2 linked regions of the Tahibacter amnicola genome follow. The protein of the gene in region 1 interacts with the protein of each later gene in a pairwise test. Links are inferred from orthologs where the notes say so. Each region holds a gene or a part of one and is shown in the gene's direction. Other genes may lie near its edges.

Region 1 (7,767 bases):
TCGCGCCGGGCCAGCCGGTGCGCCGCGGCACGCGGCTGGCCGACCCGCTCGACGCCGCCGGCGCCGCGGTGCACGCGCCGGCCGCGGGGGTCGTGGCCGCCATCGGTCCGCGCGTCCTGGCGGACCCGAAGGCTCCGGTCCGCTGCGTCGAGATCCTCGTCGACGGAACCGACGCCCGCGAAACGCTTCCGCCCGTCGAATCCCCCTTCGACGCCGATCCGGCCGAGCTGCTGCAGCGCATCCGTGACGCCGGCATCGTGGGGCTGGGCGGCGCCGGGTTTCCCACGGCCATCAAGGCCGGTACGCCGTGCCGCCACCTGATCGTCAACGGCGCGGAATGCGAGCCGCTGGTGCAGTCGGACGACACCCTGATGCGCCGGCAGGCAGCGGACGTGATCGCCGGCGCACGCGTACTGGCACGGATCACCGGGGCCAGCGAAGTCACGATTGCACTGGAAGACCGGCTGACGGCCGCCCGCGCCGCCCTCGCCGAGGCCCTGGGCGCGAATACCGACCTGCGCATTGTCACCGTCCCGTCGATCTACCCCTCGGGCGGCGAACGGCAGCTCATCTATTCGTTGACCGGCCAGGAAGTCCCCGGCGGCCAGCCCGCCACCGCGATCGGCATCCTGTGCCAGAACGTGGCGACGGTTGCCGCAGTATGGCGGGCCGTCCGCCATGGCGAACCGCTGACCGCCCGTCTGGTCACGGTGGCCGGTCGCGGCGTGATGCGGCCAACGGTATTCGAAGTACGCCTGGGGACGCCGTTCGAGTGGGTGATCACCCAGGCCGGCGGTTATGCGCCGGACGCTGCGCGGCTGCTGGAAGGCGGGCCCATGATGGGCATCGCGCAGCCGCATGACGCGATACCCGTGACGAAAACGACCACGGCGATCGTGGTGCAGACGACGAGCGAGACAGCCCCCGCGATGGAACAGCCCTGCATCCGCTGCGGCGAATGCGCCCGCGTGTGTCCGGTCCGCCTGATGCCACAGCAGCTGCTGACGGCAGTCCGGCGTGAAGACTGGGCACAGACGCAGGCACTGGCCTTGCGAGACTGCATCGAATGCGGCTGCTGCAGCCATGTGTGTCCGTCGCATATTCCACTGGTGGACTGGTACCGCTTCGGAAAAGCGGAGCTGGACCGCCGCATCGACACCCGGCAGCGCGCCGACCGCTCGCGCGCGCTTTTCCTCGGACGGACGCAACGCCTGGAGCGCGAGCAGGCCGAACGCGTGGCACGGGTCGCCGCGCGCAAGGAGTCACTTGCCCAGGCGGCCGTGGTCGTCACCGTAGAGACGCCATCCGCGCCCGCCGCCGGCGAGCCGTCCCCGGCACCGTCGACTGCACCCAGGACGATGGACAAGGCGGCCGTCCTGGCGGCCATTGCCCGCGGCAAGGCCCGCAAAGCGGCCAACCCGCCGCGCCCCGCCCCGCCCGCGCCCGACGAAGACGCATGAGAACCTTCCCCGTCCACGGCGGCCCGCATCTGTCGCCACCACGCCATGTGCGTCACGTCATGGTCGACGTGCTGCTGGCCCTGGTGCCCGGCATCGCCGCGCACGTCTGGTTCTTCGGCGTGGGCGTGCTGGTCCAGCTGATCCTGGCCGCCGGTTTCGCCATCGCTATTGAGGCGGTAGCACTTCGATGGCGCGGCCTGCCGGTGCGTCGTATCGGCGGCGATCCGTCGGTGCTGGTCACGGCGGCGCTGTTCGCGCTGTGCCTGCCGCCGCTCGCGCCCTGGTGGATCAGTCTGGCTGGCATGCTCGCGGCGGTGGTGCTGGCCCGCCACGCCTACGGCGGCATGGGCTACAACCTGTTCAATCCGGCGATGGTGGGCTACGCCGTCGTGCTCATCAGCTTTCCGCGCGAGGTGTCTGGCTGGATCGCCGCGGGAACCCAGGCGCTGGATCCCCTCGATGTGATCCGGACGATCCTCGCCGGTGACCTGCCCGCCCCCCTGCGCTGGGACACCATCAGCTCGGCCACGCCGCTGGACACCGTCAAGTCGCTGGCCGCCCGCGGCCACATGATCGGCGAGATCCGGCACGACCCGCAGTTCGGCGATTTCGGCGGCAGGGGCTGGGAATGGATTGCCAATGCCTATGCACTGGGCGGGCTGTATCTGCTGTGGCGCGGCGTGATCCGCTGGCAGGTGCCGGTCGCGGTGATCGGCAGCGTGATCGCCGTTTCCGCGCCGCTGTGGCTGTTGGATGCGGATGTCCATCCGATGCCGCTCCAGCACGTTTTCAGCGGCGGGCTGATGCTGGCTGCCTGGTTCATCGCCACCGATCCGGTGACCGGTTGCGCCTCACCGCGCGGGCGGCTGCTGTTCGGCATCGGTGTGGGCGTGCTGACGCTGGTGATCCGTCGCTGGGGCAGCTACCCCGACGGCGTGGCGTTCGCGGTATTGCTGATGAACGGTGCCGCGCCCCTGATCGACCGATACACCCGCCCTCGCGTCTTCGGCACCGGCAGCCATGCCTGAGCCGTCGCCGCTGCTGCGCCGGTTGTTCGCCGTCATGGCGGGCAGTGCGCTGCTGGGACTGTCCGGCTGGCTCGCATCGGGCCGCATCCGCAACCAGGCACACCGCGAGGCACTGTCGGCCCTCGCCGCGGTGCTGCCGCCGGACCGCTACGACAATGACCCGCTGGCCGATCGCATCCGGGTCATCGACGAGGCGGCCCTCGGCAGCGCACAGCCCATGCCCGTGCTGCGCGCACGCAAGGACGGCCAACCGGCCGCGCTGGTGATCGAGGCGATCGTCCCCAAGGCCTACGCCGGCCCCGTCCGCCTGCAGATCGGCGTCGACAGGCGGGGGGCGGTAACCGGCGTACGCGTCCTGGAGCACCACGAAACACCGGGTCTTGGCGACCGCTTCGAAACCGATAGCGGCGAATGGCTGGCGGCCATCCGCGGCAGATCGCTCGACACCACGCCCACGGCCCGCTGGACCGTCCGGAAAGACGGCGGCGATTTCGACCAGTTCAGCGGCGCAACGACGACGCCGCGCGCGATCCTCGAACGCATTGCGCGCGTGCTTGAGTTCGTGAAGGCACATCGCGAAGCACTTTTCGCCGACGAAGCAGACATCCCATGACCCTGCGCGATGACGTGCGTCGTGGCGGCCGCGCGAACGACCGCCGTAAAATCCGCTCATGACCCCGCCACCAACTCCGATCGCCCTGCTGCCTGGCCTGTGCCCGGTACTGTGGGCCGCCACCGATACACGCAGCGCCCTGCTGCTGGCGGCGGCTGCCGTTGCGATACACGTCGCGACGCGTGTTTTCCTGGGGATTTTCGCGCCACCGGGCAACGGTTCCGACCGATGGCTGCTTGCCGCGGCAGTCGTGACCAGTACGGGCATCACGGCCTTCGCGCTGTCGGCGATCGCCCCGGCGTTTTCGGGCGATACCGCCGTCGGCGCGACATTGATCGTCGCGAATGCCGCCTGGCTCCAGTCGCTCAGCCATCAGGCTGTCAACCACGATTGGCATTCTCCCTTTTTCCTGGCAACCATCGTGATCGCCACAGGGCTCTTGCGCGAGTTGCTCGCTGACGGCACCGTGCTGGCCAATGCCAGCGACCTGTTCACGGCCGCGCCGGCCATTCATGGCAGCAATGGCATTGCACTCTTTCATCATCCCGCCGGCGTACTGGCCGGCCTCGCCGTGGCGATCGCGGTAGGTCGCACGGCTCGTGCGCGGCTGCGCCGGGACTCCACGCCGGATACTTCCCGAAACGCATGAACGCCACCAAACGTGCTGAGATCTTCCGCCGGCTGCGCGAGATCAATCCGAACCCGACGACCGAGCTGGAGTACACCACGCCCTTCGAACTGCTGGTGGCGGTGACGCTGTCGGCGCAGGCCACGGATATCGGCGTGAACAAAGCCACACGTAAACTCTTCCCGGTTGCCAATACGCCGCAGGCGATCCTGGCGCTGGGTGAGGACGGGCTCAAGCGCTATATCTCCACGATCGGGCTGTACAACGCCAAGGCGAAGAACGTCATGGCGGCCTGCCGGATCCTCGTCGATCGCTACGACGGTGAAGTACCGACTACGCGTGAGGCGCTGGAGGCGCTGCCCGGCGTGGGCCGGAAGACAGCCAACGTCGTACTCAACACCGCCTTCGGCCAACCCACCATCGCGGTGGATACGCATATCTTCCGCGTCTCCAATCGCACGGGCCTGGCGCCGGGCAAAACGGTGCGCGCCGTGGAGGACAAACTGGAAAAAACCATTCCGGCAGAATTCAAGCAGGATGCACATCACTGGCTGATCCTGCACGGGCGGTACGTCTGCAAGGCGCGCAAGCCGGACTGTCCCTCCTGCGTGATCCGCGACCTGTGCCAATACCGCCAGAAAACCCCCGCTGCGGATTGAAAACGCCCGGTGCCCCGGCCGGAATGGTCATATGATCAGGCGCCGCCGCCATGTCCGCCCGTGCCATCCCGGTGTTTTAATGCCTTCGACGCCAGCGCCCCACCGGCCTGGCCTTCCCGATTTTCTTTAGTCTTGAGAGTGAGTCACCGCATGAAGAAGGCGCTTTCCCTGGCCATCGCGCTCATCGTCGCCGCACCGGCCCAGGCCTATGATTTCCTCAACGAATGGCCGACCAAGGTAAAAACCGGATCCGGCGTGGAATACGGCGTCAAAGGCCTCTACCAACTCGATATCAACCGGTTTTCCGACGACACGCTGCCCAACGGCTCGGCGCGCTTCCAGGACCACGATCGCTGGCGTCGCAAAGAGTTCTACCTGTACGCCAAGCTCAATGGAAAATGGGAGGTTGCCGCGGGCTACGATTTCGCCAATCACGTCTGGGTCGACGCCTACGCCCGTCTGTTCACCCCGAACGCCGGTGATTTCCGCCTGGGCCAGTTCAAGCACGCTGTCGGCTTCGAGGAAGGTGCGATCGGATCGGGCGCCACGACCTTTATCGAACGTTCGCTGCCCATCCAGGCCCTCAACCCGGGGCGTCGCATCGGCCTTGACTGGACCTACGAGAAAATACCGGGCTGGCTGCTCAACGCCGGCGTGCTTTCGGGCGGCGATCTCAACGGTGACAACGATGGTACAGGCTGGGTCGGCCGCGCCGTATTCAACCCGGTCAAGAGCGAGAACCGCGTGGTGCACCTGGGCATCTCGGGCTCGATCGAAGAACGCGACGACGAAATCGCCCGCGTCCGCGCCCGGCCCGAAGCCAACCTGACACCGGTCCGGCTGGTGGACACGGGCAGTCTCGCCGGTGCCGACCAGATCAAGCGCGTCGGGCTGGAAGCCGCCTGGGCCCAGGGACCGGTTTCACTCCAGGCCGAATACCTTACCTATGACGCCTCGCGCCGTACCGCGCGCGACTTCACCGCCGACGGTGCCTACGTTTACGCCAGCTGGGTGGTCACCGGTGAGAGCCGTCCGTACAAAAGTGGCGCTTTCAACAACGTCAAGCCCAAGCGCGACTGGGGCGCGGTGGAACTGGGCCTGCGCTACTCCACGCTCGACCTCAACGACGGCCTCGTCGAAGGCGGCAAGCAGCACGACTGGACCCTGGGCGTGAACTACTACCTGGGACAACACATCAAGTTGCAGGCCAATTACATCCGCGCCTTCAGCGACCGGCGCGGCCTGGCCCTGGATCCGACCATCACCGAACTGCGCGCCCAGGTCAGCTTCTGAGGATGCCCGCGGCGCGATCCAGCGGTCGCGCCGCTACTGCCCGGGTTTTCACCCTGCTCGATCACTTCTCACTACACCTGCCGCAGCGAAGCTCCCACCGCTGCACAACCGGTTGTCGCACTCGCCGCACTCATCGCCGGGCTCCTGCCACCGGTGAGCGGCCTTCGCTTTTCTTTAACAAATTCCCCCGCTGAAAGATTCTTCCGCATCGTCCGGTCTGGTGACGCGTCGAACGCATTGCATTGCAACATCGCATCCGCTTGTTACTGCCATGCGTAAGGCTTACCGTTCACGCGCCGAAGCGTGCGGAGGGGGAAGTATCCGGCGAAACACGGCCGTCTCTCCTTGCGTAACGGAGCGTTCCTGCTGCTGTCGCAGCTGTAACCCTTGCGGGCCCGGGCCCGCCAACTCCATGGAGAAACTTGCAATGTCCACCAAGATCGTGAAACCCCTGACGCTCGCCCTTGGTACTGCTTTCATCGGCACGATGTCGCTGACCCAGCTGGCTCAGGCCGACACGGCGTTCCAGCTGCACCAGCTTTCGGCGGGCTACATGGCTACCGCCGCCGAGGGCAAGTGCGGCGAAGGCAAGTGCGGCATGGCCAAGATGGATGACGACAAGAACGGAAGCGTTTCGAAGGCGGAATTCGAGAAGCACGGCCAGAAGAAGTTCGAAGACATCGACACCGACAAGAACGGTTCGATCAGCCAGGCTGAAATGGACGCTCACAAGAAGGCGCACGAAGGCAAGTGCGGCGAAGGCAAGTGCGGCGGCGACAAGAAGGGCGCCGAGGCCAAGTGCGGCGCCGACAAGAAGGGTGCGGAAGCCAAGTGCGGCGCGGACAAGAAGGGTGCCGAAGCCAAGTGTGGCGGCGACAAGAAGGGCGCAGAAGCCAAGTGCGGCGCCGAGAAGAAGGACCACTGAGGTAATCCATGAGCCCGCGCAATGTTCCCCATGGCGCGGGTCTCGGCTTTCGGCGGGCCCTTCTGGGCCCGCTTGCCGACGCCCCCGACGCGCCCATCGATTTCTTCGAGATCGCCCCGGAAAACTGGATCAATGTCGGCGGGCACCTGGGCCGCCAGCTGCGCCAGTACACCGAGCGGTATCCGTTCGTCTGCCACGGGCTTTCGCTCTCGCTCGGCGGGCCGGAACCGCTGGATGAAACCCTGCTACACAAGATCCGTCGCCTGCTCGACGACCATGGTGTCGCCATCTACAGCGAACATCTGTCCTACTGCTCCGACGACGGCCACCTGTATGACCTGATGCCGATCCCCTTCACGCGCGAAGCGGTGGACTGGGTCGCCGCACGCGTGCGTCGTGCACAGGACATCCTCGGCCGTCGCATCGCGATCGAGAACGTCTCGTACTACGCCGCGCCAGGCCGCGAAATGGACGAGGTGGATTTCGTCCGCGAAGTGCTGGAAGCGGCCGACTGCCTGCTGCTTCTGGACGTGAACAACATCCATGTCAACAGCGTCAATCATGGCTACGACGCCAACGCCTTTCTTGATGCCATGCCCGGCGATCGCATCGCCTATTACCACATCGCCGGTCACTACGACGAGGAACCCGGCCTGAAGGTCGATACCCACGGCAGCGACGTGATCGCGCCGGTGTGGCAGCTGCTGGAGCGTGCCTATCAGCGCTTCGGAGTTCGGCCGACCTTGCTCGAGCGCGACTTCAACATTCCACCGCTGGCAGACCTGGTCACCGAACTGGACCAGATTCGTCGGCTCCAATCCCCCTACGCGTCGCCGCGCGAAGTGATCCGCCATGCCGCCAGTCGCTGAAGCCGGCTACCTGCGCGCACTGCAGTTCCAGTTCGCCCGCGCAATCCGCGAACCGGAGTCCGCGCCGCTCCCGCCAGACGTACCGGCGCGCCGGATGGCGGTCTACCAGGAACTGTTTTTCAACAATGTGGACAGTTTGCTTTCGGCGAATTTCCCCGTCATCCGGACCTTGCATGACGATGCCGCGTGGAAATCGCTGGTGCGCTCGTTCCTGGCGACGCATCGCTGCCAGATTCCGCTTTTTCCCGAGTTCGGGCGCGAGTTCCTGAAGTACCTGGAAGATCGCCAGGCT
Region 2 (7,875 bases), 4.5 Mb from region 1 along the record:
GTCTACAAGGGGCGCGCCGAGGATATGGACGAAGCCAAGGCCCGCTACGCGCGCGATACCACGGCGCGTACCCTGGCCGATATCGTCGATGGCGCGGATATCTTCCTGGGCCTTTCCGCCGCCGGTGTACTGAAGGCCGAGATGGTCGAGAAGATGGCGGCCAACCCCATCATCCTTGCCCTGGCCAACCCGACGCCGGAAATCCTGCCCGAAGTGGCCAAGGCGGTGCGTCCGGATGCCATCATCGCGACGGGCCGCTCGGATTACCCGAATCAGGTCAACAATGCGCTGTGCTTCCCGTACATTTTCCGCGGCGCGCTCGACGTTGGCGCCACGACGATCAACGAGGCGATGAAGGTCGCCTGCGTCCACGCCATCGCTTCGCTGGCGCGGCGCGAGGTCAGCGACGTCGCGGCCCGGGCCTATGGCGGCAAGCCCCTGTCGTTCGGGCCGGACTACCTCATCCCGCAGCCGTTCGATCCGCGCCTGCTGGTCGAGCTGGCGCCGGCCGTGGCCGAAGCCGCAACCCGCTCGGGCGTGGCAACGCGGCCGATACCGGACATCAACGCCTATCGCGAGAAGCTGACCAGCTTCGTGTTCCGCACCGGACTGATGATGAAACCGGTGTTCGACCGCGCCAAGGCCGAGCCCAAGCGCGTGGCCTACGCCGAAGGCGAGGAAGAAACCGTCCTGCGCGCGGTGCAGGTCGTGGTGGACGAAGGCTTTGCAAAGCCCATCCTGATCGGCCGGCCGGAGGTCATCGAAAAGCGCATTGAGCGCATCGGCCTGCGCCTGAAGGCGGGTGTCGATTTCGAGCTGTGCAACATCAACGACGACCCGCGCTTCAACGACTACTGGCAGCACTACCACCGCATCATGGAGCGCCGTGGCGTATCGCCCTCGCTGGCCAAGGCCGTGGTGCGGTCGCGTTCGACGGTGATCGCATCGCTGATGGTGGAGCGCGGTGACGCCGATGCCATGATCTGCGGCGTGGTGGGTCGCTACGGCAAGAAGCTCCAGTACATCAAGGACATCATCGGACTCGATCCGGGCGTGCAGAAACCGGCAGCCATGTCGGCGGTGTTCAATGACAAGGGCGTTTTCTTCTTCCTTGACACCCACGTGCAGCACGATCCCTGTGCCGAAGATCTCGCCGAAGCCACGCTGCAGGCGGCGCTGCGCCTGAAACTCTTCGGCGTGCCGCCGAAGGTTGCGCTGCTGTCGCATTCGAATTTCGGCGCGTCCGATTCGCCATCCGCGGCGAAGATGCGCCGCGTGTTCGAGATCATCAAGAAGCGCGCGCCGAAGCTGGAAGTCGAAGGTGAGCTGCAGGCAGACGCGGCGATGATCCAGGAGATTCGCGAGCGCATCTTCCCGAACTCGCAATTGAACGGTTGTGCCAATGTGTTCGTCTTCCCGAACCTGGACGCCGCGAACATCAGCTTCAACATGACCCGCGCCATGACCGATGGCGTCGTCCTCGGCCCGATCCTCATGGGTATCGCCAAGCCCGCGCACGTGCTGACGCCGTCCGCGACGGTGCGCCGCGTCGTCAACATGACGGCCATCGCCGGCGTCGAGGCCCAGATCCGCGCGCAGAACCGTTCCGGGTCCGCGGACTGAAGCGCTCCAGTGCACAGGGCGGCCACTGCTGCCCTGTGCCCGTCATCATTCGCGTCGCTTGTCCAATGACCATCGACCGATCACCGGCGCTGACGGCGCTGGTGACGCAGTGCAGCATGAATTCGTTTGCACAGAATGCCCATTGCGACGATGGGATATGCGAATCAAACGTCTGTTCGGCATGTCAGCGGCCATCGGGCCGGTTAGACTTGCAGGGTTGCGCGCGGGCCTTCGCGCGCGGAAGTTTTTCGCTATCGACCACCGGAACGAGAACGCCATCCTCCCCCTCACAGGCGCGGCGTTCGTGGAGGGACACCCGTGAACCTACTGCAGGACATCTTGAACCAGGACCTGGACCCGACGGAGACGCAGGAGTGGATTGACGCACTCAATGCCGTCATCGGTGCCGATGGTCCGGAACGCGCGCACTATCTGCTCGAACGGATGGTCGATGAGACGCGTCGGGCCGGCGGACATCTTCCGTTCCAGCCTACGACCGAGTACATCAATACCATTCCTACACATCTGGAAAAGCGCAATCCCGGCGATGCCGCGCTCGAATGGCGCATCCGTTCGTTGATCCGCTGGAATGCCCTGGCCACGGTCGTTCGCGCCAATCGCAAGCCTGGTGAGCTGGGTGGTCACATCGCCAGCTTTGCCTCGTCCGCCACCCTGTACGACGTCGGCTTCAATCATTTCTGGCGCGCACCGAGCGAGAACCACCCGGGTGACCTGCTCTATATCCAGGGCCATTCCTCGCCCGGCATCTATGCCCGTGCGTACCTGGAAGGGCGCATCAGCGAAGCGCAGCTGGACCGCTACCGCATGGAAGTCGATGGTGGCGGTCTTTCGTCCTACCCGCATCCGTGGCTGATGCCGGACTTCTGGCAGACCCCGACCGTCTCGATGGGCCTGGGGCCCATCATGGCCATCTACCAGGCGCGTTTCTGGAAGTACCTCGAGCACCGCAACCTGATGCCGGTCACCGATCGCAAGGTCTGGTGCTTCATGGGCGACGGCGAGACAGACGAACCCGAGTCGCTGGGTGCCATCTCCCTGGCCGGTCGCGAAAATCTCGACAACCTCGTCTTCGTCATTAACTGCAATCTGCAGCGTCTGGACGGCCCGGTGCGCGGCAACGGCAAGATCATCCAGGAACTGGAGGGTGTCTTCCGCGGTGCCGGCTGGAACGTGGTCAAGGTGATCTGGGGTTCGTACTGGGATCCGCTCCTGGCGCGCGACACCAAGGGCACGCTGCGCCGCCTGATGATGGAAACCGTCGACGGCGAATACCAGGCCTGCAAGGCGTTCGGCGGCGCGTACACGCGCGAGAACTTCTTCGGCAAATATCCCGAACTGCGCGAGATGGTGGCCAACCTGTCCGACGAGGACATCTGGCGCCTGAACCGCGGCGGCCATGATCCGCACAAGGTCTACGCGGCTTATGCCGAAGCCATGACCAACGCCAACGGCCGGCCGACGGTGATCCTGGCCAAGACGGTCAAGGGTTACGGCATGGGCGGCGCGGGTGAGTCGATGAACATCACCCACCAGCAGAAGAAGATGGACGACGATGCGATCCGCGCCTTTCGCGATCGCTTCAACATCCCGGTGGACGACGACAAGGTCGCCGAGGTGCCGTTCTACCACCCGGGCAAGGATTCGCCCGAAGTGCAGTACATGCTCTCGCGCCGCCAGGCGCTGGGCGGGCCGTTGCCGCAGCGCCGGCAGAAGACCGAATCGCTGCCCACGCCGGAACTGTCGGCGCTGGAGCAGATCACGCGCGGCAGTGGCGAGCGCGAGATCTCCACCACCATGGCCTTCGTGCGTGGCCTGAACCTGCTGTTGCGCGACAAGGCCATTGGCCCCCGCATCGTTCCCATCGTGGCCGACGAAGCGCGCACCTTCGGCATGGAAGGCATGTTCCGCCAGATCGGCATCTACGCGCCGTTCGGCCAGAAGTACACGCCGCAGGACGCCGACCAGCTCCTCTATTACCGCGAGGACCAGGGCGGCCAGGTGCTGCAGGAAGGCATCACCGAGGCGGGCGCCACCTGCAGCTGGATCGCCGCGGCGACCAGCTACAGCACGAACAACTACGCGATGCTGCCGTTCTTCATTTTCTATTCGATGTTCGGCATGCAGCGCGTGGGCGACCTGTGCTGGGCGGCCGGCGACATGCGTGCGCGCGGCTTCCTGGTCGGCGGTACGGCGGGCCGCACCACGCTCAACGGCGAGGGGCTGCAGCACGAGGACGGCCACAGCCACCTGCTGGCCGGCGTCATTCCGAACTGCCGGGCCTACGATCCGACCTTCTCCTATGAAGTCGCCGTGATCCTGCAGGACGGCGTGCGCCGCATGCTCACCGAGCAGGAGGACGTGTACTACTACGTCACGGTGATGAACGAGAACTACAGCCATCCGGACATGCCGGCCGGCAGTGAGCAGGGCATCATCAAGGGCATGTACCTGTTCCGCGACGGCGACGCGCCGTTGCCGGGCGGTTCGCCCACGGCGGCGGCACAGCCGGACAAGCAGGGCGGCAGCCGCGTACCGGAAACCGACGGCCCCGCGCCGCGCGAAACCACCGCCAAGCCGGGCGAAGTGGTGAAGAGCGCGAAGGCGTCCGCACCGGCCAAGTCGCTGCGCAAGGACAAACTTCCGCGCGTGCAGCTGCTCGGTTCGGGCACGATCCTGCGCGAGGTGATCGCGGCGGCCGAACTGCTGGAAAAAGACTTCGGCGTCATCAGCGACATCTGGAGCTGCCCGAGCTTCTCGGAGCTGCGCCGTGACGGCTACGACGCCGAGCGTTGGAACCGCCTGCATCCGGAAGGCGAACAGCGCGTCGCCCATGTGACGCAGTGCCTGAAGGATCGTGTCGGCCCGGTCATTGCGGCGACCGACTACGTGCGCCAGTACGCCGACCAGATCCGCGCCTTCATGCCGGATGGCAAGCGCTACACCGTGCTGGGCACCGACGGCTACGGCCGTTCGGACACCCGCGCCAACCTGCGCCGCTTCTTCGAGGTGGACCGCTACTACATTGCGCACGCGGCCATCGCGGCACTGGCGCAGGAAGGAAAGATGCATGCCTCCGACGTGGCGCGGGCCATGAAGGAATGGCGCATCGATGCGGAGAAGACGAACCCCGTCGGGGTTTGATGGCGGTAGCGCTCGCGTCGCGAGCGCACGCGGCAAGGAGAGTGCGGTGACGTCCAGGACGTTCCCGCACTCCGTCGCCAGTCGTAGCGAGCACTCGATTGACCTTTCCGCTGCCGAATCCGGGTTCCGGCCATACAGCGACTGACGGATCCTTCCAGTCAGCAAGTTGAGCTGCGGGCAGCCCCGAGCCAGTAACGGGGCTGGCGAGAATCGGCTGTACCATTGCTCAGGCGAGTCAGCTACCCGGATGGTAGCGCGGGATTGGCGCGCCCGTTGCGCGACTGCCGGGCGCTGGACTGCGCTCCACAACACCGACGCGGTGGATATCGCGAGCAACCGAAAGGGTATGCACAGTAGCGCCTAGCGCATCGGGCGGCGCAAATCCAGAGGCGGGCTCGTCGGTATCGTTGCTGGACCGTAAACAGTGCATTCAGGCCAATGCGCATTGAAGGCGTGGCTGGTGTCCGCACTTCGGTACCTGCGACGGACGCCGGCATGCGGGGGCATCGGACGGTGGTCGCGACTGCCTTCAACTTTGGAGAACCGCATGAAACTGTATTTCGCTCCTGGCACGTGCTCGCTGTCGCCGCATATCGTCCTGCGCGAGCTCGGCCTGGCATTTGACCTCGTGAAGGTCGACCTTGCCACCAAGACCTCCGCCGATGGCGCCGATTTCACCGCGATCAACCCGAAAGGCTATGTGCCGGCGCTGCAACTGGACGATGGCCGGGTGCTGACCGAAGGCCCCGCGATCGTGCAGTACCTTGCCGACCTCAAGCCCGCCAGCGGCCTGGCGCCGGCCAACGGAACCTTTGAGCGCTACCAGCTGCAGGAATGGCTCAACTTCATCTCCACCGAAATCCACAAGCAGTTCAGCCCTCTCTTCAACGCGGCCAACCCCGATTCGGTGAAGGAAGCACAGAAGAAAAAGCTGGCCCAGCGCTTCCAGGAAATCGCGCGTACGCTGGAAAAGCAGGACTTCCTGACCGGCCCGACCTTCTCGGTGGCGGACGCGTACTTCTTCACCGTGCTGCAGTGGAGCAAGTTCTTCCAGATCGATCTCAATCAGTGGCCGGCGATCGCGCGATTTGTCGAGCGCGTAGGGGCGCGCCCGGCCGTTGCCGCGGCAGTGCTGGAAGAAGCACAAGCAAAGAAGGCGGCGTGATGTACTGAGTGCGTACCGGGACGTCTGTCCGGCGTCCCGGTTCAAGGTATTCCAACGACCCCGACGGTATGATGCGGCATCTTTCCGGAGATGCGCATGCGCACGATCGTGTCGGCTCTGACGCTGTTGGTACTGGTTGGAATGCTGCTGTGGCAGCTGCGCATCATGGGAAATCTCGGCCGGCGCCAGCAGGCATTGCTGGATGAACTGGCAACAGCGCTGCGCGGCAAGGCGTTTTTCCGGGTGCACCTGGCGCGTCGCGACATGTTCGTCCGACGCATGAAGATGCAGCCATCGGAAGCGCGTGGCCTGTTGATTCCCGAGGATGACGCTGTCCGCCTGGTTGCCATCTGGCCGGATGGCAGCCGCTTCGACCAGCGTATCGGACGCGATGCCCTGAACCTCGCGTGGATCGGCCAGCCTGGGCTCAATGCCGGAAATCTCCACTGGCTGTCCGTCGGCGAGCCGCCGCTCTACATCAGTGCCGATACGGGAATGAATGCGGTCTCCTCGCTTCGCCAGACGGCGGATCTCTATCGCAGCCTGATGCGTCCGGGTGACCTGGAACCACCCGCCCGCGATTTTGCGCTGGAGAAAAATCCCGCCAGTCTCACCGCGGTCGTGCTGGTGCTGGCGCTGGTGGCCTACACCGTCCTCGACGGCATCGGCAATCCGTATACATTGCTGAATACTTCCGGCGCCTCGCGCTTCCTGCCGGTGTTCGGCGTGCTGGCGCTTCCCTTGGCCTATCCGGTCCTGGTGCGCTGGAAAGTGCCCGCACGCGAGTCCCTGGTGACCTGCCTGCTGATGAGCCTGACCCTCGCATTCGCCGTCATTCCCCTGGGAAAACGCATCGACGGACTTCTCGCGAGCGAGTCGTTCCGCGATCACGAGTACCGCCTGACGGCCACGCGTGAACTGGAACCCGTGGATCCGGCATCGCCACTGCTGCGCCTGCGTCCGCACAAGGAATACTGGGCCCAGTTCCCGGTCGGCAGCGTGCACCGGATGCCGTTGCGCAAGGGCGGGCTGGGTCTCTGGCAGGCGGATACGCGGGATTTCAGCGAGAAAGTCCGACGCTGGTACGAGGCGCATCCTTCCGCGCGACAGAAATAAGGGAAGTCCGCCGGGCCGGCGGATCATCCCGCGTCACGTTTTTTCCGGCTCCGGAATGTGCTCCGCCACTTCGTAGTGGCGCACCAGCGGTTCCATTTCCAGCAGGAATTCGTCGTCCTGGGCGTAGTAGCGCGAACGTTCGGCTTCCTTGCCGGCGAAGCGACGGACGGCGTCCATGGAATCCCAAAGGGAAATAATCTGGAATTCGCAATGTTCACCTTGTACGCGGCGAATGACGTAGACACCGCGATTGCCCGGGGTTTGCGCAAAATCACGCAATCCTGTCTGGCGCAGGTGCTCCAGGTACTCCTCGGCCTTCTCGGCGAGCGTCACGCCGCGCCAGACACGGGCAATCATGAAGTCTCTCCGGGGAGGTGGACGGGGCCAGCTTAGAGCCTGCGGTCGGCCTTGGAAAGGACGTCGATGGTCCGGGGTGGGCGGCGAACCGGCGCCAGGCAGGCCACGTCGTGACGGATGCGGCGAAGTATCCAAGGGTGGGTTCGCGCTTCACCCTGCTCCCAACTTGCGCCGACCTTGCCTAGACTCGGGTCCTGCGATGGAAGGAGGCGAGGATGGTGACAGGACTGGGCGGCCTCGCGGCCGGCGCACTGCTGATCGTGCTGGGCGGCGACTCCCTGGCCAAAGGGCTGACCGGTACCGCCCTCAACCTGCGCATGTCGGGGATCCGGACCGGCTTGCTGGTCAGCGGACTGGCCGCAGCGCTGCCCGCGCTGGCGGCAAGCGGCATGGCGCTGGCTGCGGGGCGGCCCGCAATGGCGCTGGGCTGCGGGGTGGGGGCGGCACTGGCG

What was found.
Region 2: the proteins of nth (region 1) and aceE interact in binary tests that used the Escherichia coli proteins (3 or more experiments, as listed by UniProt). The link is inferred for Tahibacter amnicola from one-to-one orthologs.

The regions. Positions count from the first base shown.
Region 1 is NZ_CP104694.1:5,452,706-5,460,472, forward strand. What follows is about bases 2,684-5,567. They hold nth (endonuclease III), read left to right. Parts: upstream 2,684-3,746; coding sequence 3,747-4,388; downstream 4,389-5,567. Other genes in these bases: rsxG (electron transport complex subunit RsxG), read left to right, coding at 2,684-3,101; N4264_RS21375 (hypothetical protein), read left to right, coding at 3,160-3,750; N4264_RS21385 (OprO/OprP family phosphate-selective porin), read left to right, coding at 4,539-5,567. In the rest of the region: electron transport complex subunit RsxC, read left to right, coding at 1-1,460; N4264_RS21365 (RnfABCDGE type electron transport complex subunit D), read left to right, coding at 1,457-2,488; more of rsxG, read left to right, coding at 2,481-2,683; more of N4264_RS21385, read left to right, coding at 5,568-5,681; N4264_RS21390 (HvfA family oxazolone/thioamide-modified RiPP metallophore), read left to right, coding at 6,109-6,606; N4264_RS21395 (HvfB family MNIO-type RiPP peptide maturase), read left to right, coding at 6,615-7,475; N4264_RS21400 (HvfC family RiPP maturation protein), read left to right, coding at 7,459-7,767. UniProt on the Escherichia coli protein: DNA repair enzyme that has both DNA N-glycosylase activity and AP-lyase activity. The DNA N-glycosylase activity releases various damaged pyrimidines from DNA by cleaving the N-glycosidic bond, leaving an AP (apurinic/apyrimidinic) site.
Region 2 is NZ_CP104694.1:975,563-983,437, forward strand. The notes cover bases 1,566-4,985. They hold aceE (pyruvate dehydrogenase (acetyl-transferring), homodimeric type), read left to right. Parts: upstream 1,566-1,941; coding sequence 1,942-4,785; downstream 4,786-4,985. Other genes in these bases: N4264_RS04050 (NADP-dependent malic enzyme), read left to right, coding at 1,566-1,623. In the rest of the region: more of N4264_RS04050, read left to right, coding at 1-1,565; glutathione transferase GstA, read left to right, coding at 5,333-5,950; N4264_RS04065 (hypothetical protein), read left to right, coding at 6,047-7,066; N4264_RS04070 (antibiotic biosynthesis monooxygenase family protein), read right to left, coding at 7,100-7,423; N4264_RS04075 (sodium:calcium antiporter), read left to right, coding at 7,639-7,875. UniProt on the Escherichia coli protein: Component of the pyruvate dehydrogenase (PDH) complex, that catalyzes the overall conversion of pyruvate to acetyl-CoA and CO(2).